Pseudorhizobium banfieldiae: one gene and its partner. The protein of the gene in region 2 binds, or shares a complex with, the protein of the main gene of each other region. Links are inferred from orthologs where the notes say so. Each region holds a gene or a part of one and is shown on either strand. Other genes may lie near its edges. The genes, in order: trxA and trxB.

The links.
Region 1: the proteins of trxB (region 2) and trxA are in contact, whole or in part, in a crystal structure (PDB 1F6M), measured with the Escherichia coli proteins. The link is inferred for Pseudorhizobium banfieldiae from one-to-one orthologs.

What each region holds. Positions count from the first base shown.
Region 1 is NZ_FO082820.1:3,795,091-3,809,695, forward strand. Bases 1-2,747 are described here. They hold trxA (thioredoxin), read right to left. Parts: upstream 1,661-2,747; coding sequence 1,340-1,660; downstream 1-1,339. Other genes in these bases: NT26_RS18360 (bifunctional folylpolyglutamate synthase/dihydrofolate synthase), read left to right, coding at 1-1,285; addA (double-strand break repair helicase AddA), read right to left, coding at 1,732-2,747. Outside these bases: more of addA, read right to left, coding at 2,748-5,274; double-strand break repair protein AddB, read right to left, coding at 5,267-8,452; NT26_RS18380 (nucleotidyltransferase family protein), read right to left, coding at 8,455-9,183; tRNA (adenosine(37)-N6)-threonylcarbamoyltransferase complex ATPase subunit type 1 TsaE, read right to left, coding at 9,206-10,714; NT26_RS18390 (PAS domain-containing sensor histidine kinase), read right to left, coding at 10,711-13,155; ahcY (adenosylhomocysteinase), read right to left, coding at 13,487-14,605. UniProt on the Escherichia coli protein: Participates in various redox reactions through the reversible oxidation of its active center dithiol to a disulfide and catalyzes dithiol-disulfide exchange reactions.
Region 2 is NZ_FO082820.1:2,237,781-2,252,541, reverse strand. The notes cover bases 361-3,263. They hold trxB (thioredoxin-disulfide reductase), read right to left. Parts: upstream 2,348-3,263; coding sequence 1,373-2,347; downstream 361-1,372. Other genes in these bases: NT26_RS10985 (hypothetical protein), read right to left, coding at 3,067-3,263; NT26_RS10990 (Lrp/AsnC family transcriptional regulator), read left to right, coding at 2,578-3,045; NT26_RS11000 (LysR family transcriptional regulator VtlR), read right to left, coding at 461-1,363. Outside these bases: NT26_RS11010 (ArsR/SmtB family transcription factor), read right to left, coding at 1-47; more of NT26_RS10985, read right to left, coding at 3,264-3,798; NT26_RS10980 (hypothetical protein), read right to left, coding at 3,840-4,598; NT26_RS10975 (glycosyltransferase family 4 protein), read right to left, coding at 4,686-5,726; transcription elongation factor GreA, read right to left, coding at 5,743-6,219; NT26_RS10965 (putative DNA modification/repair radical SAM protein), read left to right, coding at 6,450-7,682; NT26_RS10960 (UdgX family uracil-DNA binding protein), read left to right, coding at 7,682-9,142; NT26_RS10955 (MFS transporter), read right to left, coding at 9,164-10,708; NT26_RS10950 (SRPBCC domain-containing protein), read right to left, coding at 10,794-11,261; NT26_RS10945 (SRPBCC domain-containing protein), read right to left, coding at 11,263-11,709; NT26_RS10940 (ArsR/SmtB family transcription factor), read right to left, coding at 11,706-12,047; carB (carbamoyl-phosphate synthase large subunit), read right to left, coding at 12,136-14,761.

The DNA of each region.
Region 1 (14,605 bases), 1.5 Mb from region 2 along the record:
CCCGAAGGGTTTCGACCTGTCGCTGGACAGGATCAGGCGGCTTCTGGAGGCGCTGGATAGCCCGCACCGCAAGCTGCCGCCGGTGATCCATATCGCTGGAACGAACGGCAAGGGTTCAGCAACGGCCTTCTGCTCCGCGCTGCTGGAGGCGGTCGGTCTTGCCGTCCATGTCCACACCTCTCCGCACCTCGTCAACTGGCATGAGCGCTATCGAATCGGCGTCAAGGGCGGCCGGTCGCGAATCGTCGAAGACGACATGTTCGCCGAAGCCCTGCGGCGGGTGGCGGCCGCCAATGCCGGCCAGACCATCACCGTTTTTGAGATTCTGACCGCGGTGACCTTCCTGCTCTTCTCCGAGCAACCGGCCGATGCCGTCATTCTCGAAGTTGGTCTCGGCGGTCGCTTCGACGCCACCAACGTCGTCGAGAGACCGGCGGTTTCGGTGATCATGCCCATCTCTCTCGATCATCAACCCTATCTGGGAGATCGGGTCGAACTCATCGCTGCGGAGAAGGCCGGCATCATGAAGCGCGGCTGTCCGGTCGTGATCGGCAAACAGGAATACAGCCCGGCGCTGGACGTGCTGGTCGAGAGCGCCGAACGGCTTTCCTGTCCCATGGCTGTCTACGGGCAGGACTTCTCAGCCCATGAAGAGTTCGGTCGCCTGATCTACCAGGATGAGTTTGGTCTCGCCGACCTGCCGCTGCCGCGGTTGCCGGGGCGCCATCAGATCGCCAATGCAGCAGCCGCCATTCGCGCGGTAAAGGCAGCTGGTTTTGCACTGACGGATGCGATGATCGAGAAGGCCATGGCGACTGTCGAGTGGCCGGGCCGCCTGCAAAGGCTCACAGAAGGCCGCCTCCTGGAACTGGCGCCGAAGGATGCGGAAATCTGGGTTGATGGTGGCCATAACCCCGGTGCCGGCGAGGTCATCGCCGAGGCGATGGCAGGACTCGAAGAGCGGCGGGCGCGCCCGCTCTATCTCGTCACCGGCATGATCAACACCAAGGATCCCGTCGGCTATTTCCGTGCCTTCGCCGATATTGCCGAGCACGTCTTCACCGTTCCGATCCGCGGCTCCGATGCCGGCCTCGATCCGGTGGCGCTCGCTGAATCTGCCTTTGATGCGGGATTGGTGGCAGAACCTGCCGGATCGGTAGCCGAGGCATTGGCAGAAATCGTGCGCCGCCAGCTGCCGGAGGCAGTACCGCCACGAATCCTGATCGGTGGCTCGCTCTATCTGGTCGGCAATGTCCTTGCCGACAACGGCACTCCGCCAAAATGAAGAAAGCCCGGCGCGACGGCCGGGCTTTCTTCATTTTGAACCGATTTTCCTGCCTCAAGCGGCGCCGGAGATCCAGGCGGAGAGAGCAGTCTTTGGGGCGGCGCCGACCTTGATGTCAGCCACTTCGCCACCCTTGAACATGGCGAGAGTCGGGATGGAGCGGACGCCGAATTTCGCGGCAAGCTCCGGGTTCTCGTCGATGTTGAGCTTGGCGACTTTCACCTTGCCGGCCATCTCGTTGGAGATTTCCTCAAGGCTCGGACCGATCATCTTGCACGGGCCGCACCATTCTGCCCAAAAGTCCACCACCACGGGTTGGGTCGAGTCTAGAACCTCGGCCTGGAAATTGCTGTTGTCGACTTTCACGGTCGCCATAGGGCTCTCCTTGTGAAGAATGTGTTGCGCACAATGTGAGGCTGCGGCCGCCTCTTTTCAATACTGCTATCTCACTTTGGCCGAAGCTCGGCAAGCGAACGGTCGAGGATCTCCGGCGACAGCGACACCACGCCGCCCGTCTCCGTATATGCGAGGACGCAGCGAAAACGGTGCCTTGGATAGAGCGGCCGCAGGATCTCGCGGTAGAGGGCGAGCTGTGCCCGATGGACGAGGGGCACATCCTCTTCGCGATCCGGCGGCTTCCGGTTCGTCTTGTAGTCGAGGACCGTAACCTCCTCGTCATCCACCGCCATCCGGTCGATGCGGCCCGAGATGGCATAGTCCTGCCCGCCCAGGCGGAGCGTCCCCATGATCGATACCTCCGCCTGGCTGTGGCCGGAAAACACAGGCTGGAGATCAGGATGCTCGAGGACCGAAAGCACGCAGTGAACCAAGGTCTCGCGCTCCGCCGACGGCCAGAAACGTGCCGCCCGCTCCGCATAGCGCCCTGCCGCCTCGGCCCGCCCGCCGGCCGAGAAATCCGGAAGAACCTGGAGCATGCGGTGCACTAGCCGACCTTTCTGGAGAGACAGGCCATCTGCGGTCCTTTCCCCGAAGAGCGGCGATGCCGTCAGAAGATCGTCCGCCTCGTCTTCGACCATGGTGCCGGCGCCGGACGGGCTGAGTGGGCGTGGAAGCGAGACCTGTGGCGGAAGGGCGCGGCCGAGTGCCGCCGGCAGAGGCTGATCCTGATCCGGGCGTTCCTTCGCATCATCCGCACGCTTGGCGGTATAGACCCCTGCCGGAAGGCGCCAGCGGAAGCCGCCCCATTCCCCCTCCGGACCGGAAAAGCGAGCGGCGCTGCAATGCTGCGGGTGGCCGCAGAGGGCGTTTGCGATCATGCTGTTCCAGGTGTCGGGATTGGCATTCTTGCCGCGATATCCGCATACGATCAGCCGGTCTGCAGCTCTCGTCATGCCGACGTAGAGTAGCCGCCGATACTCCTCCTCGGTCGCCTGCCTCAGCCGTTCGTCATCGGCACTCGTCAAGGAATTTGCGAGCGCCTTCGTCGGCACCCATGCCGGAACTTCCAGCCCATCCTGCGGCAGAAGGCGCAGTTTCGGCACATGCGAGGAAATGAAGGCCTTCGACCCGCTGTCCACTAGGAAGACGATCGGCGCCTCCAGACCCTTGGAGGCATGCACGGTCATGATCCGCACCTCGTTACGGCCGCTGTCCTGTTCGCGCTTGATCTCCGGTGATTCGATCTCCAGCGTCGAAACGAAGGACTGGAGGCCTGGCAGACCCTTGCCTTCGTGATCGAGGGCGAAAGTCAGGAACTCGTCCAGGATATCGCCCGCTTCTGTGCCCAGTCTCCCCAAGAACTGGCGACGCCCCCCCATTTGACCGAGAACCCGGGCATAGAGATCGTGGGGGCTCATCTGCCGTGACATCGACAGGAGCTGCTTCAGTTTCTCTTTCACCGTTGCGAACCGCAGCGGCTGCTCGTCTGCAAGCCGGCACAGATGCTGCCAGACGCCGCTTCCCTCCGGCCGCAGTGCTGCCACTTCGAAAACTTCTTCTTCCGACAGGTTGAACAGCGGGCTCTTGAGCAGGGCTGACAGCGACAGGTCGTCCTGGGGCAGCACCAGGAAACGTCCGAGCGACAGGAGGTCTTGGACCGCAATGTGACTGGTGAGGCGAAGTCGGTCGGCACCGGCGACAGGAATATTGCCGCGCCGCTTGAGGGCCCGGGTGAGGGCGTTCACGAAGGCGTCGCGCTTGCGCACCAGCACGAGCACGTCTCCCGGCTCGATCGGTCGCTCGATGCCCTTCTCGATGATGGTCTCGCGTCCAATCATCTCTCCGATCGAATTGGCGATGCGCGACGCCAGGATCGCCGATGGCGCCTTGTCGGGCGTCGCATCGAATGGTGCCGTCCAGTCCTCGCCGGCATCGGCCACCTCCGGCACCACCACGTCCCACAGGTCGACGGCACCCGGATGCCCAATCCTGTTCGAGCGGTGGACGATAGTCTCGTCCTCGAACGTCAGTCCACGTGCGTTTTCGGGAAGCGAGAAGACCTGATCCACCGCCGACAGGACGTCGGCGGTGGAGCGGAAGGACAGCGGCAGCCGCACTGGGTGGAATATCTGCCCGCTCGCCTCCACATCCGCACGTGTGCGGGTACGCTCCGCCGCGAATCGTTCCGGCTTTGCGCCCTGGAAGGAATAGATGGACTGTTTCTCGTCCCCGACGGCAAAGATCGTCCGTCTCGTCGTCCGGGCACTGCTGCCGGAATAGAAATCCTCCGCCAGCGATTTGATGACCTCCCACTGTACCGGACTGGTGTCCTGTGCCTCATCCACGAGGATGTGGTCGATCCCCTGGTCGAGCTTGTAGTGCACCCAGGCCCCGACCCCGTCCCGGGTCAGAAGATCTGCCGTTCGCGCTATAAGGTCTTCAAAGTCGAGCAGGCTGCGCTGCTTCTTCAGATCCTCGTAGTCGTCATTCAGCCGTTCGGCGAGCACGAGCGCGGCAGCCGTTGCCCTTGCCATGCGCATGACGCGCAGCCGATCGCGGCAGGTGAGAACGTAGTTGCGGGCGAGATTGACGGCGCTGGCGAGCGCGGGCGCTGCGTCGAGCATCTTCTTCGCCACCAGCGAACCGTCTGCCTTCGGCTTGCCGACGCTGGTGAGAAACAGACCCTCAAGAATCTGGACGCGCCGATGCACATCGCTCTCCGTTTGGCAGAGGCGCAGACCGTAGGCGACCTCCTGCACCTTGGAGCCTCCCTTCTCGTCCGCAAGCTGCAGATATGTGGCCAATGTCCCTCCCGAAAGGCCGGGAAGCGGCCAGTAGCTTTCGGCGACGGAGGCTTCCGTTGCGGCTTCTGGCAGGCCGAAGGCGCGCCGCAGGAGGCGATCGACACCTCCTTGCCGGTCTGCATGGGCGAGAAACTGCCGGATCGCCGTGCGGTGTGCGACAATCTCGCCGAGTAGGTTCTCCAGCCCGAACTCATCACCGAGGTCAAGCACATGGGCAAATGCCTCTGCCAGCACTGGGTCGTCTTCCGCCGACGTGGCGGTCAGCAGTGAACGACGCGCCTCGGCAAGGAGGGCAGAGGCAGCACGATCATCCAGGACGGAGAAATGCCCTGCCACATTCGCCTCAAGCGGAAACTGGTGGAGGAGCGCCTCGCAGAAGGCATGGATCGTCTGGATCTTCAAGCCGCCCGGTGTCTCAAGTGCCCTTGCAAACAGCCGCCGGGCCTCCGCAAGTTTCAACGCATCCGGCTCCGCACCCTCGATCGAGGCGATCCGCTGCTTCAGGTCGCGGTCATCGAGGACGGCCCATTCGGCCAGCCGCTGGAAGACGCGGTTCGACATCTCCGAGGCCGCAGCCTTGGTATAGGTGAGGCAGAGGATGGAGGACGGGCGGCATCCCGAAAGCAGCAGCCGGATCACCCGCTGCGTCAGCACATGCGTCTTTCCGGATCCGGCATTCGCCGAGACCCAGGCGGAACTCGCAGGATCGGAGGCGAGCGACTGTCGTGTCGCCGTCCAGTCCAGCCAGTCGCGCGGATCGTCCCCCTGGGGCAGGACGTCATTCATCGGCCTCGACCTCCTCGGCATCGGCGGTCGACCATTCGGCGACACGAGCGAGATGGTCGTAATCGCCGCCATAGTCGCTCTGCATGAAGGGTACGAGGCGAGAGGCGAATCCCGTCCTGCCGCTCCGCAGATGCGTCACGAACTTCGTCAACTGCTCGATCGACTCGTCGGCAAGGTCCATGGCCGACTTGCCGCCCTTCTTGGCTTCATTGTTGACGCATTCCGGCTTGAAACGGTCGCCCGGCTTCAGTCGGACGTAAAGAAGCTCGTCGACGTCGACCGCGCCGACGGATTTGAAGGCACCGGCCCGGAGAGCCGCCGCCTCCAGAGCCAGTTGCGGGTCGAGAAGCGAACGCGCTTGCGAGCAGGTCGGGCTCGATCCCGTCTTGTAGTCGATGATACTGGCAAGGTTAGACCCCTTGATGTCGATCCGGTCGGCAATGCCCGTCAGCCGGACGTCCACCCCTGGAATGTCCCAGCCGGCGCCGCATTCGGTGGCGGTCGTCCGGATGTCGGGCGCCCGGCGTGCCTCCCATTCAAGGAAGGCACGGCCGACTTCCACGAAACGAGGCCGCCAGACTCGGTCGATATGCGGCGGCAGGCGTTCGGCGTCGAAGAGTTCATCAGTGATCCGACGCATCGCCTCCAGCGAGACCGGTGTGCCGGCGACGTGCTTTTCCCTTGTATAGCGGTCGATGATGGCGTGATAGAGCGTGCCGCGGTCGGCTGCGCCGGGATCGGCGTTGAAGGGTGCGACCGGATCGAGCCTCAGGATTCGGCGGGCATAGATCGCATAAGGGTCTCGTCGTAACCGTCCGACTTCGCTGAAGGAATAGCGCCTTGGCTGCAGGTCTGCCGGCGGTTTCGGCGCGGGACGTTTCGCCGGCGCCTGGTTCTCGCCGGCATCGATCTCGCTCGCCCAACGCCGGTACTGATCGCCACGCGTTCGGAGCTGCCGCGCGAGATCCTCCCCTCCGAGCGCCAGCAGTCGCTGCAGCCACCGTGATGCAACGGTTGGCGTGGAACCCTGTCGAAGCGAGCGCGTATAGATCAGCTGCCGCGTTCCGCTGGCCATGACGAAGTCATGCGCCAGTTGCCCGATCCGCCGCTCCGGCGGCTCCAGTCCCATTTCCGTTTTCATTGTCCGCGAGAGGAAGGGGTTGTTGACGGTCTGCCCCGGCCACGAGCCTTCGTTCATTCCCCCGAGGATCATCGTGTCCACGGTCTGCAGGCGGGCTTCCAGCGTGCCGAAGATGAACACCCGCGGATGGCTCAGCGAACGCGGCTTGACGGCCTCGCCGGTCGTCAGAGCCTGCATGATATCGATCCATTGCGGCCCGTCCGCCTCCATCTGCCCGTCGGTGTCGATCACCTCGCCGAGAAGGGAGGTGAGCCGCTCTCCCGCTTCCCCCGACCAGAGGGAGGAGAGGTCGCCTCCTTCATCGGCGCAGATGGCTTCCAGCGCCCGTCCGGTGCGGGTTGCCCAATCGGAAAGAGTCAGTTTGGAGGTCAACCCGCGCCCATCAGCCCTACGCGCAAACAGTGCGCCGGCAAGCGGTTCAACGGCTTCACCCAGTCGCTGTGCCAGGTTGAGGGCTGCGGCGAAGGCCATCTCGGGGAGGGTGGAACACCATGCCGGCGGATGGCGATCCTCGCGCTGTGCTTCCCGCTGCTCCTCGAGCAGGGGTGCAAGCGCCGAGATGTCCAGGTCCGCCCGACCGCCCCTCAAGGCGATGAGCTCAAGCGCTTCGGCCGCCTCACGAAGCGTTTCGCGCTCCATCCCGAGGCGCATCAGCGGATGCTTCAGGAGCGAGGTTATCGCCACCGGATCGCCGGGTCGCAGCGTTGCCTCCAGGAGAAGCTGGAGCAGGGTTCCCTGCGGCGTCGCGGAAAGGGGCGTACCTGCCGTGTCGTCGGCCGTAATTCCGAAGCGCGCAAGCTCCGCCGTCACCCGCCGCGCAAGTGCGCGGTCGGGCGTAATCAGCGCCGCTTGTGACTCGCGCCCCCCCTGTCCCGGCTGTTCAAGTGCGAGACGCAGTGCGATGGCGATCGCCACGGCCTCTTCCCGCTCGTTCGCTGCCTCGATGAGGGCAACGCCCTTGAAGGCATCCTCAAGATCCTGAGGGCTCGTCTCGCTGCGCCAGGTGCTCCATTCATCCGTTGCAGCCGACGGAGCAAGCGCTTGCGAAATGGTCCGGTCGCGAAAATGGAGGTCGGCCGATGGTGGCTCCAGCACGGTCACCTCGTCACGATCGACGCCGAGCTTGAGGAGCAGGCGGGACAGTGCGAATTGCGGATGACTGCGGCTTGAGGGCTCTATCCGTCCCGACGGGGCTTCGCTACTGATCGCCTGCCAATGGTCGGAGGGCATGGCGCAATCCAGCCCGGGCAGGACGACCGCCCCTTCCGGGAGACCTGCGATTGCGGCAATGAGATCCGCGGCGGCCGGGATTGAGCCCGTCGATCCGGCGACAATCACCGGTCCCTTGTGCTGGCGCTCGCCAATCCGCCGTGCTTCGCCGCGTAGGAGGGCTGCCTGGTGGCGGGCGGGTGAGGAGCGGCGCAGTTCCTCAAGCCGCCCGGGCCAGAACTCGCTGGCGATGCGAAGAAACTCCGCGGTGAGCTGCCACCAGATCGCAAGGTCGGCAGGCCGGAGATTATCCAGTTCCGCCCAGTCCCGTTCTTCCGTTTCGACGGAATCGATCAGTTCGGCCAGCGATCGCGCAAGCCAGATGGCATCCGCCGGACTCGCCGGCGCAATCAGCGGCGAGTCCGAATGGATGTCGATGACCACCTGCGGTAGCCTGTTGCGCCAGGCGAGGATCAGCCGACCGAGTTCCAGAAGCCGAGCCACCCCGCCGATCGGCGTTGCCAGGTCCATCTCTTCAGGCGCAGCGAGATCGAAATAGCCACTGTCGTCCTCCGTCTCGCCAAGCGGACGGACGACGGGAAGAATGGCGGAACCTCCACCCAGAAGGTCCACAAATTCTGAGCGTAGCACGCGTGCCGCGCGTCGCGTCGGGACGAAAATGGTGACATTGGCGAGCGACAGCGGATCCCGTGGGTCGTGATGGAAGCCCTCGTGCAATCTACCGTCACAAAGTGCGGCGGCGACTGTCCTCAGGAACGGCGTGCCCGGGGGGATGGTGAAAACCCGCTTGTGACGGCGGCCCTCCATGGTCACGCCTCAGCGTGGAGACGGGAGAGAACCTCTTCCGCCTCGACGAGTGCGTCGGGTGTCCCGACCGTCAGCCAGTGACCCTCGAGCACGAGGCCGTAGAGCCGGCCCGCGGCAATGGCTTTGTCGAAATAGAGATTGAGGTTGAAGGCGTCGTCTGGCGCATCGTCCAGAAGGGAAGAGTGCATCGCAATGGCTCCGGCATAGACGAGCGGCTGGGCTCCGTCGCGATAGCGCGTCAGGCGTCCGTATTCGTCTAGCTCAAAATCCTTCTTTCCGTTATGGCCCGTGGTCCGCTCCAGAGGTACGCAAAGGAGTGCCATATCCATCACGGCAGGGTCGAAGAAGGTGGCAAGACGCTCCAGGTTCGTGGGCTGACCCGATTTTTCCCCTACCCAGAACAGGTCCGCATTCATCACGAAGAGCGGGGCCCGATCCAACAGGCGGACGCCTTTGGCGAGCCCGCCGCCCGAATTCATCAACCCAGCGCGTTCGTCGGAAATCGTCACCTCCAGCCGCGGATAGACCTTCAGATGCGCCTCCATCTGGTCGGCGAAATGATGGACGTTGACGACTGCCCGACGGACCCCTGCATCGGCAAGCGCATCCAGCGCGTAATCGATCATCGCCTTGCCTGCGACCGGCACCAGGGGTTTCGGCATGGTATCGGTGATTGGGCGGAGGCGGGTTCCAAGACCCGCTGCGAGGACCATGGCCTGGGCGATCTTCATGTCCTGCTTTCTAAAGCAGGGCTCATGATTCGGGTAGCTCTATTCCGGTCTCCAGGCACCAGTGGCGAAGCGGAGCGAGCGCTTCGTGCTTTAGGGCTTGCGCGAGGTGGGCGAGGGTGCGCGGCATATGTTGCATGTAACCGGGCTTGCCGTCGCGCTTCATCAGTCGCACCCAGAGCCCGGCAAGCTTGCAATTGCGTTGCGCCGACATGATCGCGAACGCCTTGAGGAAGGCCGCTTCATTGAACGAGCCGAGTGACCGTCGCAAGGCGAAGTAGTCACGCATCATCTGTTCTGCCAGTGCAGGCGAAACATCGACCCGCGCATCCTGGACGATCGAGGCGAGATCATAGGCGGTCGGGCCGATCATGGCATCCTGGAAATCGATGATCCCGACCCGGCGGACGCCGGATTCGTGGGCGCGCCAGATGATGTTTGGGGAATGGAAGTCGCGCAGCAGCAGGTTTCTCTCGGCGGGCGCGAGTTCGGCAATCAGATCGTCCCAGACGGCCAGATAGGCCTGCCTTTCCTCCTCGGTGGGGTCGGTGCCGCGCTTCCAGGGAAGGTGCCAGTCGAGCAGGAGGCGGGCCTCGATCTTCATCGCCATCGGGTCGAAGTCGGGGACATGATGGACGCGGCCATCCACGGGAAGATCCTGGCGCGGCGGGTGGCCGTGCAGATAGGCGAGGCAGACGACGCTTTCCCGGTAGCGATCCGGGATCGGCCGGCCCTTTTCGTCAAGGACGCCTTCCTGCCCGAGGTCCTCGATAAGCAGGATTCCCTGGTCGTAGTCGACCCGCAGGACCTCCGGCGCAGCGAGGCTGAGCTCGCGGAGGTACCGGGAAATGGCGACGAACGGGTACGCGTCTTCTGCAAGGTGGACAACTTTCGGATAGGGCTTCCCGTCGTGCACCGGCGGCCCGTCGGGCTGGCGAGGCCAGTTCATCAGGATGAGCGAACCGCCCTCACTTGGCGCAACAGTTTCGTAGGCACGCACCGAGGCATCGCCGGTTAGGTACCGCCGCCTCGCTTCGGGGTACCCCCACTGGGTCAGCATTGCACGAATGGACAGCGATCGCCGGATGCGCTCCAGCGCCGGAGCGGGCCCTGAAATGCTAGCGGTTCGGCCGGCACCATTGTGCTCCAGCCGCATCGTCAGCCGATGCGGAGGGAGAAAATCCCAAGCCATCTCCGGCCATTCGACCAACGCGATGCCCGTGGCGAGAGTTTCGTCCAGGCCGAGTTCATCCAGCTCGGATGGATCTCCAAGCCGATAGAGGTCGAGATGGGCAACGGGAATGCGCAGTTCGTAGTTCTGCACCAGTGTGAAGGTGGGCGAGGGAACCTCGAGGGCGTCCTCATCCGCCATGGCACGCAACAGGGCGCGTGCGAATGTCGACTTGCCGGCTCCGAGATCCCCCGATAGCGCTAGGCAGTCCCCTTGCCGTAGCGCAAGCGCGAGGTCTTCGCCGAGCCGGATTGTCGCCGCTTCGTCCGCAAGGGTGACGACGATCGCCGGGTTACCGCTCATTCTGCGGCGGCGATGGTACGCATGGCCGATCCGGTCGGGATGCGGCAGGTAACGGTTGTTCCGCCACCGGGGCGGCTGTCGATACGCACATCGCCGTGATGGAGGGTGACGAAGCTCTCGACGATGGAGAGGCCGAGGCCCGCGCCGCTGCGCTTGCCGCCTTGCGGACTGGAGGAGAAGCGGTTGAAGACGCTGCTCAACATTTCCGTCGGGATACCGGGACCATCATCCGAGACGGAGAAGTAGACGTCCTGGTCGTCCCGCCGGCAGGTCAGGGTTATGGTACTGCCCTCGGGCGCAAAATTTGTGGCATTTGTGAGCAGCTTCAGAAGGATCTGCTTCAGTCGCTGCTGGTCCGCAATGATGCTCCCCAGGCCTCTTGGAGCTGTGATCTCCAGCGTCACGGCATTCTCGTGCAGACGGTCGGCAATCTGCATCGCCACGTCGTCCAAAAGGTCGTCAAGACCAACCTCCGTGTAGTTGAGCTCCATGATGCCGGCGTCGACCGTGGCGAGGTCGAGGATGTCGTTGACGATGGTGAGCAGCAGCGAGGAAGAGGTCGAGATGTGCTCGACATACTCCGCCTGGCGTTCGTTCAGGGCCCCGACGCCCGGGGTCTTCAGCAGATCAGTGAAGCCGATGATGTTGGTGAGTGGCGAGCGAAGCTCGTAGGAAACGTGCTGGACGAAATCGTTCTTGATCTCGTCCGCCTTCCGCAGCGCCTCGTTCTTCTCCATCAACGCACGCTCGGCGCGGGCGCTTGCGGTCATGTCGACGAAGGTGAACATTGTCTGGGCATTGGGCAGCGGCGTGACCGCATAGTCGAGGATCAGGCCGGAATAGAGTTCGAACGTCCCCTGCAGCGAGGGGCGCGCATCGTCACCGCTGGTCAGCATCTGGCCAAAACGGCGCCAGCCGTCGGGCTTGTCGTAGGAGGGGCTGCAGGCTTCCTCGATGGCCCTGATATGCGTGCCCGGTTTTGCCTGCTCTGCCGTGATTCCCCAGAGCGCGCGGAATGCCGGGTTGGAAAGCTGGATGCTGCCGTCGGGGCCGAACACCGCCACACCTTCCGAAAGGTGATCGATCGTCTCCCCCTGGACCTGCAGAAGCGTGTTGTAGCGCGTTTCCAGGTTGACCTGTTCGGTGAGGTTTTCGAAGACCCAGGTGGCGCCGCCCTGCGGATGAGCGGTGGCGGCCACGCGCAATGTCTCTCCGTTCGGCAGGTGCCAGAGCTCATCCTTGGCATCGAGCGCCTGGTAGATGGAAAGCGCAGACTCCTTCCAGCTTCGCCAGTTGAGCGGTTCCGGAAGCTTGTTGCTGCTACGCAGGCGGTCGAGGAGCTCGCTGTTGTCCGGGCGAGAATCAAGGAAGCCGAGATCGAGCCCCCAGAGCGTTACGAAGGCCTGGTTGTAGAATTGCAGGCGGCGGTCGCGATCGAAGATCGCCACCGGCGTCCCGAGATTGTCGAGGGTTTCGGCATGGCTGCGAAGCGTTCTCTTCAGCTCCTCCCGGACCGATTCGGCCTCGGAGACGTCGAGCGCCATGCCCGCGGACCCACCGGTGGCGACGACGTCGACGATCTCGTAGATCGTCCTGTTGCCGTGAACGACGGTGGAAACGCGATCGTGGAAGGGCGATGCCGGTGTGGCGTTCGCACGAATGCTCTCGCGGGTGATGGTCCCGAGAAACTCCCGAGCCTCGCCGACCGCTTGATCCGGGCTCGCGGCTTCGACGGCTTCGCTATAGGCGTGGTTGACCCAGGCGAGCTTGCCGTCGCTGTCGCGGCGCCATACCGGCTGTTCGAGAGCATCGAGCAGGGATTGGAAGAGGGTGATGGAGCCGCGAAGCCGCTCCCGCTCGATCTTCAGTTCGGCAAGTTCGGCCCGCAGGTTATTGAGCGCGGTGAAGCGCACGAAGGCCTTGCCACCGGAGACCCGACCCTGAACCTCGAGGATTTCGTCCCGGATCGTTTCCGCCACCATGTCGAAGGTGCAGGCGTCGCCGCGAAGTGATTCGACAGCTCGTTCCAGTTCCGCTGCTGATTTGGGTCGCAGCCAGCGCCCGAACGCGAGAAACTCGCGGTCGTTTTGCGGTGCGCCAGTATCGGCCGGCAGTTGTCCAAGGACCTCGGGACGCGCGATCGAGCCGTCCCAGATGATGATCCTGCGGTTCTTTTCGGCGATCAGGGCTTCGTATTTCGAAATGCGCTGCTGCGCGTCGGAAAGCGCATTGCGCATCTCCTGGCTTTCCGCCTCCATATTCCCCTTCTGGCGCACCAGCCAGAGAACCGAAAGCAGGGTTGCACCGAGTGCACCGATGACGAGTGAAGAGATGGCGACTTCGGATGAGGAAAACAGCCTGACTGCCGCAGGTGCCTGCTGCTGGGCAAGTGCAGTGCCAGCAAACGCTGCGAGGGTACTGCCCGACAGGAGAGCGGGCATGAGTGAGCGTTTCAGGCTCTTCGACCGCGAGGATATGCGGCGAACCTGCGAAGCGTTCCCGCCCTCGCTAAGGGAGGGCGAAGCACGGCCATCGCAAGAGCAAGCTGCCCCTTCCGCTGGGTTCTGTTCGTTCACCGCCATTCCCGGTCTGTCTCCGTCCTTTGCCGCATCTCGACAAGACATCCCACATCGCCCTTGCCCGAAGCAGGAGCGAATCGATGCCTAAGACAATACTTGCTTCGGGAATCGGCGGGAAGGGTGGCGCCAAAAAAGAAGGTCGCGATCCGTCAAGACCGCGACCATCAATATCTTGTGGATCAACTTGCTAAAATCAGTACCTGTAGTGTTCTGCCTTGAACGGTCCCTGCGGAGTGACGCCGATATACGAGGCCTGTTCTTCCGATAGCTCCGTGAGCTTGACCCCGAGCTTGCCGAGATGCAGGCGGGCGACCTTCTCGTCGAGGTGCTTTGGCAGGATGTAGACCTCGTTCTTGTACTGGCCCTGCTTGGTGAAGAGCTCGATCTGCGCAAGCACCTGGTTGGTAAAGGACGCCGACATCACGAACGACGGGTGCCCGGTGGCGTTGCCAAGATTCAGCAGGCGTCCTTCCGAGAGAAGGATGATCCGATTGCCCTTCGGGAACTCGATCAGGTCGACCTGGGGCTTGATGTTGGTCCACTTCAGGTTGCGCAATGCGGACACCTGAATTTCGTTGTCGAAATGGCCGATATTGCCGACGATCGCCATGTCCTTCATGGCCCGCATGTGGTCGATGCGGATGACGTCCTTGTTGCCGGTGGTGGTGATGAAGATATCGGCGCTGTCCACGACGTCCTCCAGTACGACCACTTCGAAGCCGTCCATTGCGGCCTGCAATGCGCAGATCGGATCCACTTCCGTGACCTTTACGCGGGCGCCGGCACCGGCAAGCGACGCGGCCGATCCCTTGCCGACGTCGCCGTAGCCGCAGACGACGGCGACCTTGCCGGCCATCATCACGTCCGTGCCGCGGCGGATACCGTCGACCAGCGATTCCTTGCAGCCGTACTTGTTGTCGAACTTCGACTTGGTGACGGAGTCGTTGACATTGATGGCGGGGAAGGGGAGCAGGCCCTTCTTGGAGAGCTCGTAGAGACGGTGGACGCCAGTGGTCGTCTCTTCGGACACGCCCTTGATTGCGTCACGCTGCTTGGTGAACCAGCCTGGCGAGGCCTGCAGGCGCTTCTTGATCTGCGCGAACAGGATTTCCTCTTCCTCGGAGGTCGGGTTGGACAGCACATCCTCGCCCGCCTCGGCGCGTGCGCCGAGCAGGATGTACATGGTGGCATCGCCGCCATCGTCGAGAATCATGTTGGACAGGCCGCCGTCGGTCCACTGAAAGATCTTGTCAGTGTACTCCCAATACTCGATGAGCGACTCGCCCTTCACCGCGAAGACAGGAATACCGGC
Region 2 (14,761 bases):
AAGACCTTCAGGATATCGACGTGATCAATCGAGCTTATATCGTCCATAAACGATATATAGATCGCATTATTCCGATTTTAAGAGGCAAAAAAGAGGGCCGGGAGAAAACTCCAGGCCCGAGGTGTGAAGGTCAAACCTCCAGAGGGGAACAGCTGAAGCGGCAACTTTAGGTTGCCGTGTCCAGCCAACCCGTCGCAATAAGGGGGCTCGCCCCGATCGGCAAGAGCCGGGCCAGCATCAAGACAAAAAAAAGGGCCACCGGATCGCTCCAGGGCCCTATAAGTGTGAAGGTCAAAAAACCTCCAGAGGGGAACAGCTGCTGCGGTGGAACTGGGAGGAAAGCCACCATGTGCATCAGCTGTGTGCGATATGGTGGTTTTTTGTGCACTGAACAATGGTCAAAACTGCAGGCCAGCCATGCAGCATGCGCAGGACTTGGGCATCTGCCCAGTACAACCTCTCAAAAGTTCCAGTTCCTCGCCTTGGTGACGATGAAGTCGCGGAAGACCTTCAGCTTGGCGGCGTTCTTCATCTCGTCCGGATAGCAGAAATAGGTATCGAAGGAGGGGATGTCGGCCGCGAGCGGCAACTGGATGAGCCCGGGATCGCGGCCGACGATATAGTCCGGCAGGACGGCGATGCCGATCCCCAGTAGGCAGGCTCTCTTGATCGATGTCTGACTGTTGATCTGCAGGTGAGGTGCCCGCGGGTTGTCGGAGGACCGCCCAGCGTTTTCCAGCCAGTTCACGTCGAGGAGGTAGTTAGGAGCAGGCTCACCGAAAGTGATGATGCGGTGATTGTCGAGGTCTTCGATCGTGTGGGGCTCCCCGAAGCGATTGATGTAGGAGGGCGCGGCATAGACATGCATGTGCACCGTGAACAGCTTGCGCTGAATGAGGTCGGACTGCTGCGGCTGGCGCAAGCGAATGGCGCAGTCGGCATGGCGCATGTTGACGTCGAGTTCCTCGTTGTCGAGGAGGAGCTGAATCGACATTTCCGGATAGAGCTGCAGGAACTCCTGGACCTTGTCCGTCAGCCAGCCTTGGCCCAGACCGACGGTGGTGGTGACGCGGAGCTTGCCCGACGGCTTTTCCGTCGTCTCCGTCAGTTGCATCTTGACCGTCTCGAGCTTCAGCAGGACGTCGTGGGCCGTCCTGTAGAGGAGCTCGCCCTGCTCGGTCAGGATGAGACCGCGCGCATGGCGGTGAAAGAGTTTGACGCCGACATCCTGCTCCAGCGCGCTGACCTGGCGGCTGATGGCCGACTGGGACAGATGCAGCTTGTCGGCGGCATGGGTGAAGGAGCCTGCCTCAGCCGCTGCGTGAAATATCCTCAGCTTGTCCCAGTCGAGAGGTACCCCCATGCTATCCGGTCACTCCGCGGCCTGAACGATCGGCTGGATGCCGGCAAGATAGCGTTCCGCCTCGAGCGCGGCCATGCATCCCAGCCCCGCGGCCGTGATGGCCTGCCGGAACGTGTCGTCGGTGACGTCGCCCGCTGCAAAGACGCCTGGAACGCTGGTGGCGGTCGAATCCGGCGCCGTCCAGAGATAGCCGTTCGGCTTCATCCGGAGCGTGTCCTTGAACAGTTCAGTCGCCGGCGCGTGGCCGATTGCGATGAAGACACCGTCGATTGCGTGTTCGCTCACTTCGCCGGTTCGCGTGTCGCGCAGCCTTACGCCATTGACCGAAGGCGGCATCGGAGGCTTGGCCGGCTCGCCGGTAATCTCGGCGATTTCCGTGTTCCACAGTACCTTCACGTTCGGTCGCTGGGACAGGCGTTCCGCCAGGATCTTCTCGGAGCGGAAGCTGTCGCGGCGATGAACGACGGTCACCGTCCTGGCGATATTGGAGAGGTAGAGGGCTTCCTCGACCGCAGAATTGCCGCCGCCGACGACGATGACGTCCTTGTTGCGGTAGAAGAAGCCGTCGCAGGTTGCACAGGCGGAGACGCCGAAGCCTTGGAAGCGCTGCTCGCTTTCGATGCCCAGCCACTTCGCCTTCGCGCCCGTTGCAATGATCAGCGTGTCGGCCGTCCAGATGGCGCCCGAATCAGTGCTGACCGTAAAGGGACGGCGAGCGAGTTCAACTTCGGTAACGAGGTCGTTGACGATCTCGGCGCCGACATGGACTGCCTGATTGAGCATCTGCTCCATCAACCAAGGTCCCTGGATCGGGTCAGCAAAGCCGGGATAGTTCTCGACATCGGTCGTGATCATCAGTTGGCCGCCCTGTTCCATCCCGGCGATCAGGACGGGTTTCAGCATGGCGCGCGCCGCGTAGATGGCGGCCGTATAGCCGGCAGGGCCGGAGCCGATGATGAGTACTTCAGTATGGCGGGCAGACATCGAATTTCCTTTCAGCGGGCCGATCGTCGCGCGGTCGCGCTTCCTCATATAAGGAGGCCGATGCCAATCTGCCGCTCTTACTGCCATTTAAGGGTGATCCATGCGCTACATCAAGGGCAGCCTTGCGTTAACAACAGATCAGTTGGCACGACGGAGCGGATATGCCTGCGCACATTCTTGCGTTCAAGCGGCTTTCGACTAAAAGCTTCGGGAAAACGAAGGGGATGACCGTGCTTCGCGCCGACCTGGACGCCATCGACATCAAGATATTGCGCGAACTTCAACGCGACGGACGGATGACCAATGTGGAGCTGGCCGAACGGGTGGGGATATCCGCCCCGCCTTGTCTCCGGCGGGTACGCAAGCTTGAAGAGGGCGGGGTGATCGAGGGCTATCACGCACTGCTCAACGGGCCGAAGCTCGGCTTCGATCTCGTCGCCTTCTGCATGGTCGGCCTGAAACGGCAGGCCGATGCCGACCTCAAATCCTTCGCGAAGCGTGTGGAGGCCTGGCCGATCGTGCGCGAGGCCTGGATGGTGTCCGGCGACAGCGATTTCCTGCTGCGCTGCACGGCCCAAAATCTGACCGTATTTCAGAACTTCGTGATCGAGGAGCTGACGGCGGATGAGCACGTCGATACGGTTCGCACCATGCTGACCATCCGCCAGGTGAAGCAGTTGGGGCTGGTGGAAGTGTAAGACGTCCTTCGGGGTGGGACTTCAATCCCACCAAGCGTTTCTTTGGCGGTGATGGAGGGCCCGTAGCCGGCTATAGGCGGTGTCGTGTTCCTGAAGACGCGCAAATACCTCGGCGGCCAACTCGCCTGCGGGACCGTGAGCGAAGTAAGGTTCTAGCCTCCAGCGCATGTTGCGAAGCGTATCATCAATGCCGACGTTGATGAACGTTAACCCGTCGAACAACGCGCGATAGCCATTATTGACCCGCTTGATGCGCTCTTTCTGTACTGTGCTCTCCCCACCGTGAATGAACCGGTCGGTCTCGCAGACCTTGATCGTGTTGACGAGAAGGGATGTCATCATGGCAGTAGCCCGCGTGAGAGGATCTTCGTCGTGATCAGCAAAGGTGTCGGCAGCTGATACCAGCCATCTCAGATCCGATCGCTCGCGAAGAAAGGCGCTTTCCCGCTCCCAAAGAGCCCGGAAACGCCGATAATTCTCGTGGGTGTCAAATTCGCGGCGGACCAACACGATCAACTTGGCATGATGGAAAAGAAGTTCAGGTTTTCCGGCGAATTGGATGCGCAGGTTGTCCATATGCTTGTCGAGTGACTTGATCTGGCCCATTTCGGGCGTTCTATTATCAGACTCGACCAGCATAGATTTCAGTTGCTCAAGGTCTTCGGGTAGATCCGAATGCTTGCGCCCACCCCATCTGCGTTGATGACGCGTAAACGAGAAGAAGCTTTCAAACCGGGTCTTTTTTCTGGGCATTAACCTTTCACTCCCGCGGGACGCGGTCTCATCGTCTCGGGTTAGACGCTATCCGACATCCAGGCTCGCCGCAGCCAGTCCACGTTGCCGATACGGCGATACCACTTCTGCCCGCCACCGGCCAACACCTCGCTCATCTTCGGATTGCCGGCGAACACAATGATACGTGCGCCTGACGGGGGAGCGGGATTGGCAAAAAAGCTCTTCAGGTAGCGAGGCACGCAAGCATTCTTGAAGCTAACGCACCATTGCGCCGGCCAGTAGCGTAGCTCCCCGTCCTTGAAGACGCGGTCGCTAAGGAATTGCTGCTCATGCTCGAATTCGACGGCGGCCTGTCCGGGATCGGCTAGGTAGTCGTCCAGAATGTGCGCATGTTTTCCGAATTCGAATCGGAAGACCGAGCTGTTGCCCACCATCGCGAGGAAGCGGTTACGGCTTGGGTTTATCTTCCTCAGCGGCTTCGAGCGGAACAGGTCGTCGTCGCGAATGATGAAGAACTGCCCTTCAAGGTCGAAAAACGGGTCGATGTCGTCGATGATGACAAGGTCCAGGTCGAGGAAAAGCGTGGGACCTGCAAGTCCGGCCAGATCGGCGGCCAAGATGGAGAGCTTCCGCCAGCGAAGGTCCGTTTCGCCCTGACGCATCTGTAGAAGCGGCAGGGGCTGTACATCGATCTCGGGGTTCAGTCCGCTTGCATCGTCGGTGAAGCAGACGAAGCGGTGTGGGCGCCGAAGGTGCCTAGTGACGCCGTTGAAGAGATTGTTCACGTAGTCGGGACCATAAAGGGTCCCCCACTTCATGCAGATGACGTTGACAGGATCATCGGGATTGGAAGAGGCCATAGGATGCCGACGGGAGACTGAGGGACGGATTAGGTAACCAGTCGGTTAGAGATTGATCATTGCGCTGTAAACCCTCTCAAGCGCCTCGGCTTCTCCACGAAGTGCAAAACTTGCGCGAACATGCTCCAGTCCCTTGCGCCCATGCTCTTCCGCGAGGGCTGGGTCGGCCAGATAAGGTTCGATCGCATCGCGCAACGCGTCGTAGTTTCCGGCAGGCACAATCGCTCCCGTCTCGCCGGCGACGATCTGCTCTGCATAGGCTCCGGCATCGCTCGCCACGACGGCGGTCTGCGAAGCCATGGCTTCCAGCGGAGTGAGCCCGAAGCCTTCGTTGCGGGAGGGGGCGACATAGAGCGTCAGGCGGCGATACCATGGCTTGATGTCGTCGACTTCGCCCAGGAAACGGATGCGGTCCGACAGGCCGGCTTCGGCGACAGCGCGCTTCAACTCGTCCCCGAACACCTGGTGCTCGGCCGTAACCCGCCCGCAGACGACGGCTGTCCAGTCGGGGTGCTGCGGCAGGAGTTCGATCATCGCGCGGACGAAGAGATCAGTCCCCTTCTGGTGGCGAACACGTCCGAAGCAACCAACGAGGAAGCGGCCCGGCAAGCCGGTCGCGCCGATCGTATCGTCCAGATCCTGAGGAGGATGGAAAACCTCAAGGTCGATGCCGTGCCGGATGACGGTATGGGGAACTTCCAGGAAGGAGCCGGAGCGGGCGCTGGTCGCGACCACCGCATCCATCTGGCGGATGAGCCATTTCGTATAGCGGGAGTGATTGCGTTGTGCCGCGGAGGTGAAGAGGAGCTTCAGCGGCATGCGCAGGACGGATCGCATGAGGATGCCGGGCAGCATTTCACTGTTGCGCCGGGCGTGCCAGATGCGACTGCGCCCGCCCGCGGGGCGTTTCCAGAGCTCCGGCAGTTGCGCCCATCGCATCTTCGGCAGGCTGTCGGGAAGTCCCGGCCCCAGCGTGACAATGCCGCGGCCGAGCCGCACCTGTTCGGGCACGAGCTGGACTACGGTCGACGTCACCCCGGACAAGCGCCGCTTAAAGTGCGGCGCGATCACGGTGATGTCTCTCAGCGAGCTCAAGGGGGCGTCAGCCCCAGCTGACGGAGAGGATCTCGTAGCCCTTGGAGCCACCGGGCGCATTGACCTCGATCGAGTCGCCGGCTTCCTTGCCGATCATGGCACGGGCTATCGGCGAGGAAACGGAAATCCGCCCCGCCTTCACGTCGGCCTCCTGGTCGCCGACGATCTGGTAGGTCTTTTCCTCGTCGGTGTCTTCGTCAACGAGCTTGACGGTGGCGCCGAACTTGATCTTCGAGCCAGACATCTTCGTCAGATCGATTACTTCGGCCCGCGCGATAAGATCCTCCAGCTCGGTAATCCGGCCCTCGTTATGGCTCTGAGCTTCCTTGGCCGCATGGTACTCCGCATTCTCCGAGAGATCGCCATGAGCGCGTGCCTCTGCGATCGCCTCGATGATGCGGGGACGCTCTTCCTGCTGGCGCCAGCGCAGTTCTTCTTGCAGCTGGGTGAAGCCATTCTGCGTCATCGGTACCTTTTCGACCATTTCCTTGCCCTTCACGATGCAACCGCGCTCGTCGCGGCCACAAAAAGAAACAGGTTCCGGAGTGAAACTTCGGAACCATCCACACATCAGAATTTCTGGAACTATAACAGAGATCATCGCGAAAGTTCCAGCAATTTCGAGATGGGGCGGGTTGCGCCGGTTTCAAGGTCCCGGCGGAGTTGCGACCGGTCCCTTGACCCGACTTAAAAGAACATATAGTGAACGCACTAATGAAGAAGTCGCTAAAAGAACGATTGGTCATTCTCTCCGACGCCGCCAAATATGACGCATCCTGCGCCTCCAGCGGTACCGCCAAGCGCAGCTCGGAGGCTTCCGGCGGATTGGGGTCCACGGAAGGATCGGGTATCTGCCATGCCTATGCACCCGACGGTCGCTGCATCTCGCTCCTGAAGATCCTGCTCACGAACTTCTGCATCTATAACTGCGCCTATTGCATCAACCGCTCGTCCAGCAATGTGGAGCGGGCGCGGTTCTCGGTGGAGGAGGTGATCTGGCTGACGCTGGAGTTCTACCGTCGCAACTATATCGAAGGGCTTTTTCTTTCGTCGGGCATCATCCGCTCCTCCGACCACACGATGGAGGAGATGGTGCGGATCGCCCGGGAACTGAGAGCGACTCACAACTTCCGGGGCTATATTCATCTCAAGTCCATTCCAGAGGCCTCTCCTCATCTGATCGAGGAGGCGGGGCTCTACGCAGACCGGCTGTCGCTCAACATCGAACTGCCGACCGATGCCGGCATTACCCGATATGCGCCGGAAAAGCAGCCGGATGGCATTCGTCGCTCTATGGGCGAACTGCGGCTCAAGATAGAGGAAATGAGCGAGCCGACGCTGCAGACGAAGCGAAAGCGCCGTTTTGCTCCTGCCGGACAGAGCACACAGATGATCGTCGGCGCGGACGGCGCCAATGACGCAACGATCCTCGGAACGAGCGCGCGGCTCTATGGAAGCTATGGCCTGAAGCGCGTCTACTATTCCGCCTTCAGCCCCATTCCGGATTCATCGAAGAACCTTCCGCTAATCAAGCCGCCGCTGATGCGCGAGCATCGGCTCTACCAAGCGGATTGGCTTTACCGGTTCTATGGGTTCGATATCGGCGAGATCACGTCGGCGCGCGCAGACGGTATGCTCGATCTGGATCTCGATCCGAAGCTCGCCTGGGCGCTGGGGCATCGCCACCGGTTTCCGGTTGATATCAATCGTGCCGACCGGGAAATGCTGCTGCGAGTGCCGGGGCTCGGCACCAAGACGGTGAAGGCAATCCTCTCGGCGCGCCGGTTTTCGCGGCTGCGGCTGGACGACCTGAAGCGGCTCGGCGTGTCGCTGAAGAGGGTGCGGCCCTTCATCACCGTCGACGGCTGGACGCCGCACCGCCTCGTCGACCGGCCGGATCTGCGGGCGATGTTCGAGCCGAAGCCGGAACAGTTGTCGCTGCTCTGATGTATACCGTCACGCTGGAGGGCAGGGGCGATCTTGGCGAGTGGCGAGAGGCTGCGCGCCCGCTTCTCCAGGCCGGTGTGGACCCGGATAAGGTTGTCTGGCAGACGCCGGACGCGACGGGCGGCCTCTTTGCCGACGAGCCGCAGAATGTGCTGCCGCCGAGCGTGCAGGGCAAAGCTATTTCGGTGCCGCCCGATTTCCTTAAACTAGCGGGCGCGGTCGTCTGCCACAGTGATCCGCGACGTTTCGCGCTGCTCTACAGGCTCCTCGCCCGGTTGGCGCGCGACCGATACACACTGGCAATGGCGGCCGATGTCGATGTGGTGGAAGCACGGCAGATGGCGAAGTCCGTCGGGCGTGACTATCACAAGATGACGGCCTTTGTGCGTTTCAAGGAATTGCCGCTGCCACCGGGAACCGCCGGACGGCGGCGCTTCGTCGCCTGGTTCGAGCCGGATCATTTCATCGTCGAGCGGGTCGCACCCTTCTTCCAACGCCGGTTCAACGACATGGACTGGCTGATCGCGACGCCCAAGGGATCGGCGTCCTGGGATGGCGAGACATTGCGCACGACGACCGAGCCTGCGGAGAAGCCGCATCTCAAGGACGAGACGGATGATCTGTGGCGGACCTATTATGCATCCATCTTCAATCCTGCTCGATTGAAGGTGAAGGCGATGACGGCGGAGATGCCGAAGAAATACTGGAAGAACCTGCCTGAGGCGGAGCTTATTCCGGGTCTTATCGCCAATGCCGAGCGCAATGTGCTGGAGATGGCGGCAAAGGCTGCAAGTGAGCCCCTGCCGTTTCACCATCGGCTTCAGGCTGCCGCGGAAAGCGTGCCGCCGGTTGCAACGGCTCCTGCGGGAACACTGGAGGCGGTCAGGCAAGAGGCGCGACACTGCACCCGTTGCCCGCTCCACTGCATGGCAACGCAGACCGTATTCGGGCAGGGGCCGGAGCAGGCGAAGGTGATGGTCGTTGGGGAGCAGCCAGGCGACCAGGAGGATCTTGCCGGCAGGCCGTTCGTCGGGCCGGCGGGGAAGGTGTTCAATGACGTCCTGCAGGAGGTGGGCCTTGATCGGCGTTTTCTGTACGTCACCAACGCGGTGAAGCACTTCAAGTACGAGGCGCGTGGCAAGCGACGCATCCACCAGAAGCCGAACCAAGGCGAGATCCAGCAATGCCGCTGGTGGCTGAAGCAGGAGCTTGATCTCGTGCAGCCGAAACTGATCGTCGCCATGGGAGCGACGGCCTATTTTGCACTGACGGACGAGAAGCAGAAGCTCGCGGATGTCCGAGGCAAGCCGCTGACCATGGAGGATGGACAGATCCTCTTCGTGACCGTCCACCCGTCCTATCTGCTGCGCATTCCGGATCCAGACTTGAAGGCGAAGGAGATGATCCGCTTCCGTCAGGATATGGAGTCCGTTCAAACGCTTGCGGCAGGCTTTGCATGAGCCGGTTGAGCTGTGCCTGGTTCAGTGGGATGCCAAAGCGCTCTCGTCGATCCGGGCTGCGGCATAGACGCGGCGGGCAAGCAAGGCGAGGAGAAGCAAGGTGGCGGTGGCGACGATGCAACAGAGCGAGAAGCCCAGCGCGAAGCCGCTCTTTGCCGCCGGGAGCCAGATGGCCGAGGCCGAGATTGGAAGCTGCTGGGCAGTCTCCACTGCACCGGCGAGGGTCTCCGACACTGCTTCCGCCTGCTGGGCGTTGAGCCCCCTGAGATCGGTGCCGTTCATCGCCGTCCGGTAGACGAGCGTTGCCAGGCTACCGAGGAGGGCGACGCCGAGCGCTCCGCCAAACTCGGCGCTTGTTTCCGAGATCGCCGAGGCCGAGCCCGCCCGTTCCGGCGGCGCCGTGCCGACGATCAGACCGGTCGTCGTCAGGATGACGGGAACGAAGCCGAGGCCGATGATCATGCTGGCGCCGAGGATGCCGAGCAGGCTCTCCGAATAGGCTGCGACGGCCATGGCCGCCGTGCCGATCGCATTCACCACCGGCCCGCCGAGCACGGTCCTGATCGGGCCGAAGTGGTTTGTGAAGCGGTAGGCCTGCAAGGACATGATCGTGAACACCAGGGCTGACGGTGCGGACCAGAGGGCGGCCCTCAGGGGCGAGAGCCCGAGCACGAGCTGAAGGAACAGGTTCTGGAACAGGAAGACGCCGAAGACAAAGAAGATGCCGGCGAGATTGACCAGCAGAGAGGCATTGAAGGCGGGATTTCGGAACAGGGCGAGGTCAATCAGGGGATGGGAAAGCCGCTTCTGGCGCCGAATGAAGACGGTGCCGAAGAAAAGCCCGACGGCAAGATACAGCAGCTGGATGAGCTCGAACCCGTCGGCGGCCATGTGCTTGATGCCGTAGATCACAGGCAGAACCGTCGCCAGCGACAGCAGCACGCTCACGAGATCGAGGCGGCCGGCGTCGTCGCTCTTGTACTCCGGCAGCAGGAACGGAGCGACCGCCAGGAGCACCAGCATGACCGGAATGTTGATGAGAAAGACCGCACCCCAGTGGAAGTATTGAAGCAGCAATCCACCGATCAGCGGGCCGACGAGACCTCCCAATGCGAACGCCGTGCCCCAGATGCCGATGGCCCTGTTTCGCTCCGCTTCATTGCGGAAGAGGTTGACGATCAGCGAGAGGGTTGAGGGAGCGATCGTAGCTCCGGCGATACCCAACAGCGCTCGTGAGGCGATCAGTTGTCCGGCTGTCTGCGAAAAGGCGGCGAGGGCCGACGCGACGCCGAAGGCGAACGCTCCGATCAACAGGACCCGCCGCCGGCCGATACGGTCGCCGAGGGTTCCCATGGTCATTAGGAAGCCTGCGACCATGAAACCGTAGATGTCATTGATCCACAGGAGTTGCGCCGCCGACGGATCAAGATCGGCGACGATTGCAGGCACCGCCAGAAACAGCACTGACAGATCCATGGAATAGATCAGGCAGGCGATCGAAAGGACGGACAGGCCGATCCATTCGCGCCTGCCTGCATGCTGAGGCGTTTCAACAGGTGCCGCCATCGTTGTTCTCCCCGAAAAACCGGCGGAGATTTTATCGAAACGGGGCGCTTGACAAGTGTCAGATCTGGCAAGCGCCCCCCATCGCTCAGGCTTGTGTCAGCGGTGCCGTGACATAGGCGTCGAGCCGCGCCAGTGTCTGCCTGCCGCCTTCGACCGCGCCGAACTTCATCGATTCTTCGCGTGCTTCCGGTGTGGGGAAGATGAGGGTGATCGCGATGCGGGTTCCTTCGCCTTCGGAGGTCAGCGTGATGGTTCCTTCGAACCAGGCGGGCTCTCCGATCTCGGCTCCATGGTCATAGGCAATTCGGCCGGGCGGGGTGATCTCCTTGTAGCGGATCCAGTTCGGCCAGTCCTTGTCCGGGCCATGCATCGTGTAACGCCAGACCCCGCCGACGGAAAAGTCCATCTCGTGCGTTTCAGTCCTGAAGCCATCAGGGCCCCACCATTGATCGAGGTGTCTTGCCTCCGTCAGCATCTTGAAGACGAGCTCCGGCGGGGCGGAGATGAGTCGGTCTACCTCAATGATCCTGTTGCTGTCTCGTACTGTCGTCATGTCAGCGTCCTTCGTTCAGCTGTTGGAGGAGGTCTTGGAGGCGGTCGAAATTCTGCTCGTTCGCGGCGGCAATGAACTTCTTGAGCTGCAGGTTTTCTTCGGTCGGCTCGAAGAGCATGCGCCAGTGGAGCCGGGTGCCGCCGCTTTCGCCGACGAACCGCATCTCCATGGTGTAGACGTGCATGGGGAGGTGATGCAGGAAGACGATCCGCTCAGTGGGCACGACTTCTTGGAATGTCGAGTGGTTGTCGAAGTCGGTGCCGTTCGACGCCGTCATGGTGATGCGCCAGTCACCGCCGGGGCGAAAGTCGAACTGGTCGATCCGGTTGGTGAAGCCGTGCGGCCCCCACCATTGCGTGAGCTTCTCCGGGTCTGCGAAAGCGTCGAAGAGGGTAGGCGGGTCGACCTCGAACAGGCGGTCGTTGAGGATCTCCATCTTCTCCGTCATTTTTGCTCTTCCTTCTCTTCCGTCTTCAAAGTCGCGAGATAACCCTCGAGCCGATCCAGCCTGTGTTCCCAGAGGGAGCGGTAGTCGCCCAGCCAGCCATCGACGGTCTTCAGCGTCTCGGGCTCCAGCCGGCAAGGGCGCCACTGTGCCGTGCGGCTGCGGGAGATCAGCTTTGCTCTCTCCAGAACCTTCAGGTGTTTGGAAACGGCGGGTAGGCTCATGTCGAAGGGTCCGGCCAGCTCGTTCACGGTCGCCTCTCCCCTTGCCAGCCGCGCGAGGATGGCGCGGCGCGTGGGGTCGGCAAGGGCGGCGAATGTCTGCGAAAGGGCATCGGCCATGGTTAGCCATCCGGTTAATTAACTGAAAGGCTAAATACAGCAGAAAAAGAAACCGGTCAATATCGGCCGACCGGTTCCTGGATGCTGGTTAGAAGTAGCTCTGCAGGGGGCGAACTTCGAGGTTGCCGGCCTTCAGCGCCCGGATCGCCATGGCAGCTGCTTCGGCACCGGCCATGGTGGTGTAGTAGGGCACCTTCTGCATCAGCGTTGCCCGACGCAGCGATTTGGAGTCGGAAATCGCCTTGTTGCCGTCCGTCGTGTTGATGACGAGCTGGACCTGCCGATTGCGGATCGCATCCTCGATGTGCGGACGTCCTTCCAAGACCTTGTTGATCTTCGTTGCGGAGATGCCCTGTTCGGCCAGAAAGCGGCAGGTGCCGCCGGTCGCTAGAACCTTGAAGCCAATTTCCGTCAGGATGCGGATCGCCGGCAGGACGCGCTGCTTGTCCTCGTCGCGGACTGAGACGAAGACCGTGCCTTCGCGCGGGAGTTCGACGCCGGCGCCGAGCTGGCTCTTGGCAAAGGCGAGCGCAAAGTCGGTGTCGAGACCGATGACTTCACCGGTGGAGCGCATTTCCGGCCCGAGAAGCGTGTCGACGCCGGGGAAACGGGCAAACGGGAAGACGGCTTCCTTGACGGCGATATGCTTCAGGTTGCGCGGGTCGGGCTTGGCCCCGTAGGCGCCGATCGCTGCGTCCAGCTTTTCGCCGGCCATGATGCGCGCAGCGATCTTGGCGATCGGCGCGCCGATGGTCTTGGCGACGAAAGGCACGGTCCGCGAGGCGCGCGGGTTAACCTCCAGCACGTAGATCGTACCATCCTTGATCGCGTACTGCACGTTCATCAGGCCGCCGACGTTGAGCGCCTTGGCAAGCGCCGTCGTCTGGCGTTCCAGCTCGTCCACCGTCTCCTTGGACAGTGAGCGGACCGGCAGCGAGCAGGCCGAGTCGCCGGAGTGGATGCCGGCTTCCTCGATGTGCTCCATGATGCCGGAGACGAAGACGCTCTCGCCGTCGCACAGCGCATCGACATCGACTTCAACGGCATTGGTTAGATAGCTGTCGAAGAGCAGCGGGTTCTTGCCGAGCAGGGTGTTGATCTGGCCGGTCTTGTCGTTCGGGTAGCGCTGCTTGATGTCTTCGGGAACGAGGCCCGGTACGGTGTCGAGCAGGTAGGTCTGAAGCATGGATTCGGAGTGGATGATCTGCATGGCGCGACCGCCGAGGACATAGGACGGGCGCACGACCAGCGGGAAGCCGATCTCGCCCGCCACCAGGCGCGCCTGCTCGACCGAATAGGCGATGCCATTGTTCGGCTGCATGAGGTCGAGCTTCATCAGGAGCTTCTGGAAGCGATCGCGATCTTCGGCAAGATCGATCATGTCGGGCGCCGTGCCGAGGATCGGGATGCCGTTCTTTTCCAGCGCTTCTGCAAGCTTCAGCGGGGTCTGGCCGCCGAACTGGACGATGACGCCGACGACTTCGCCCTTTTCCTGCTCGGCACGCAGGATCTCGATCACGTCTTCCGCCGTCAAGGGTTCGAAATAGAGGCGGTCGGAGGTATCGTAGTCGGTAGAGACCGTTTCCGGATTGCAGTTGATCATGATCGCTTCGAAACCGGCGTCCTTCAGAGCGAAGGCGGCGTGGCAGCAGCAGTAGTCGAACTCGATGCCCTGACCGATGCGGTTCGGGCCGCCGCCGAGGATGACCACCTTCTTGCGGTCGGAAACCTGCGCTTCGGAACGGAGCGAGCCGACGAAGGGGGTCTCGTAGGTGGAGTACATGTAGGCGGTGGGCGAGGCGAATTCGGCGGCGCAGGTGTCGATCCGCTTGAACACCGGGCGCACGTTCAGACCGTTACGCAGTTCGGCAACTTCCTTCGGACGCTTGCCGGAAAGGCTCGCAAGGCGGGCGTCGGAGAAGCCCATGGCCTTCAGCATGCGCAGGTTCTCGGCGTCGGTCGGCAGGCCGTGCTCGCGCACGCGCGCTTCCATGTCGACGATCGCCTTGAACTGGCTGATGAACCAAGGATCGATCTTGCAGCCTTCGTGGACGTCGGCTTCGGACATGCCCATGCGCAGCGCCTGGACGACCATGCGCAGACGATCCGGGGTAGGGGTGCCGATGGCGGCACGGATGGCGTTGTTGGCGTTTTCGCCATCTTCCAGGCCGGGGATCTCGATCTCGTCGAGGCCCGTGAGGCCGGTCTCCAGGCCGCGAAGCGCCTTCTGCAGCGACTCAGCGAATGTCCGGCCGATCGCCATGACCTCGCCGACCGACTTCATGGCGGTGGTCAGCGTCGGCTCTGCACCGGGAAACTTTTCGAAGGCAAAGCGCGGGATTTTGGTGACGACGTAGTCGATCGACGGCTCGAAGGAGGCAGGCGTGGCACCGCCGGTGATGTCGTTTTCCAGCTCGTCCAGCGTGTAGCCGACGGCGAGCTTGGCCGCGACCTTGGCGATGGGGAAGCCGGTGGCCTTGGAGGCCAGTGCCGAGGAGCGCGAGACGCGCGGGTTCATCTCGATGACGACGAGACGACCGTCCTTCGGGTTGACGGCGAACTGCACGTTGGAGCCGCCAGTTTCCACACCGATCTCGCGCAGCACCGCAATCGAGGCGTTGCGCATGATCTGGTATTCCTTGTCCGTCAGCGTCAGTGCCGGCGCAACAGTGATGGAGTCGCCCGTGTGGACGCCCATCGGGTCGATATTCTCG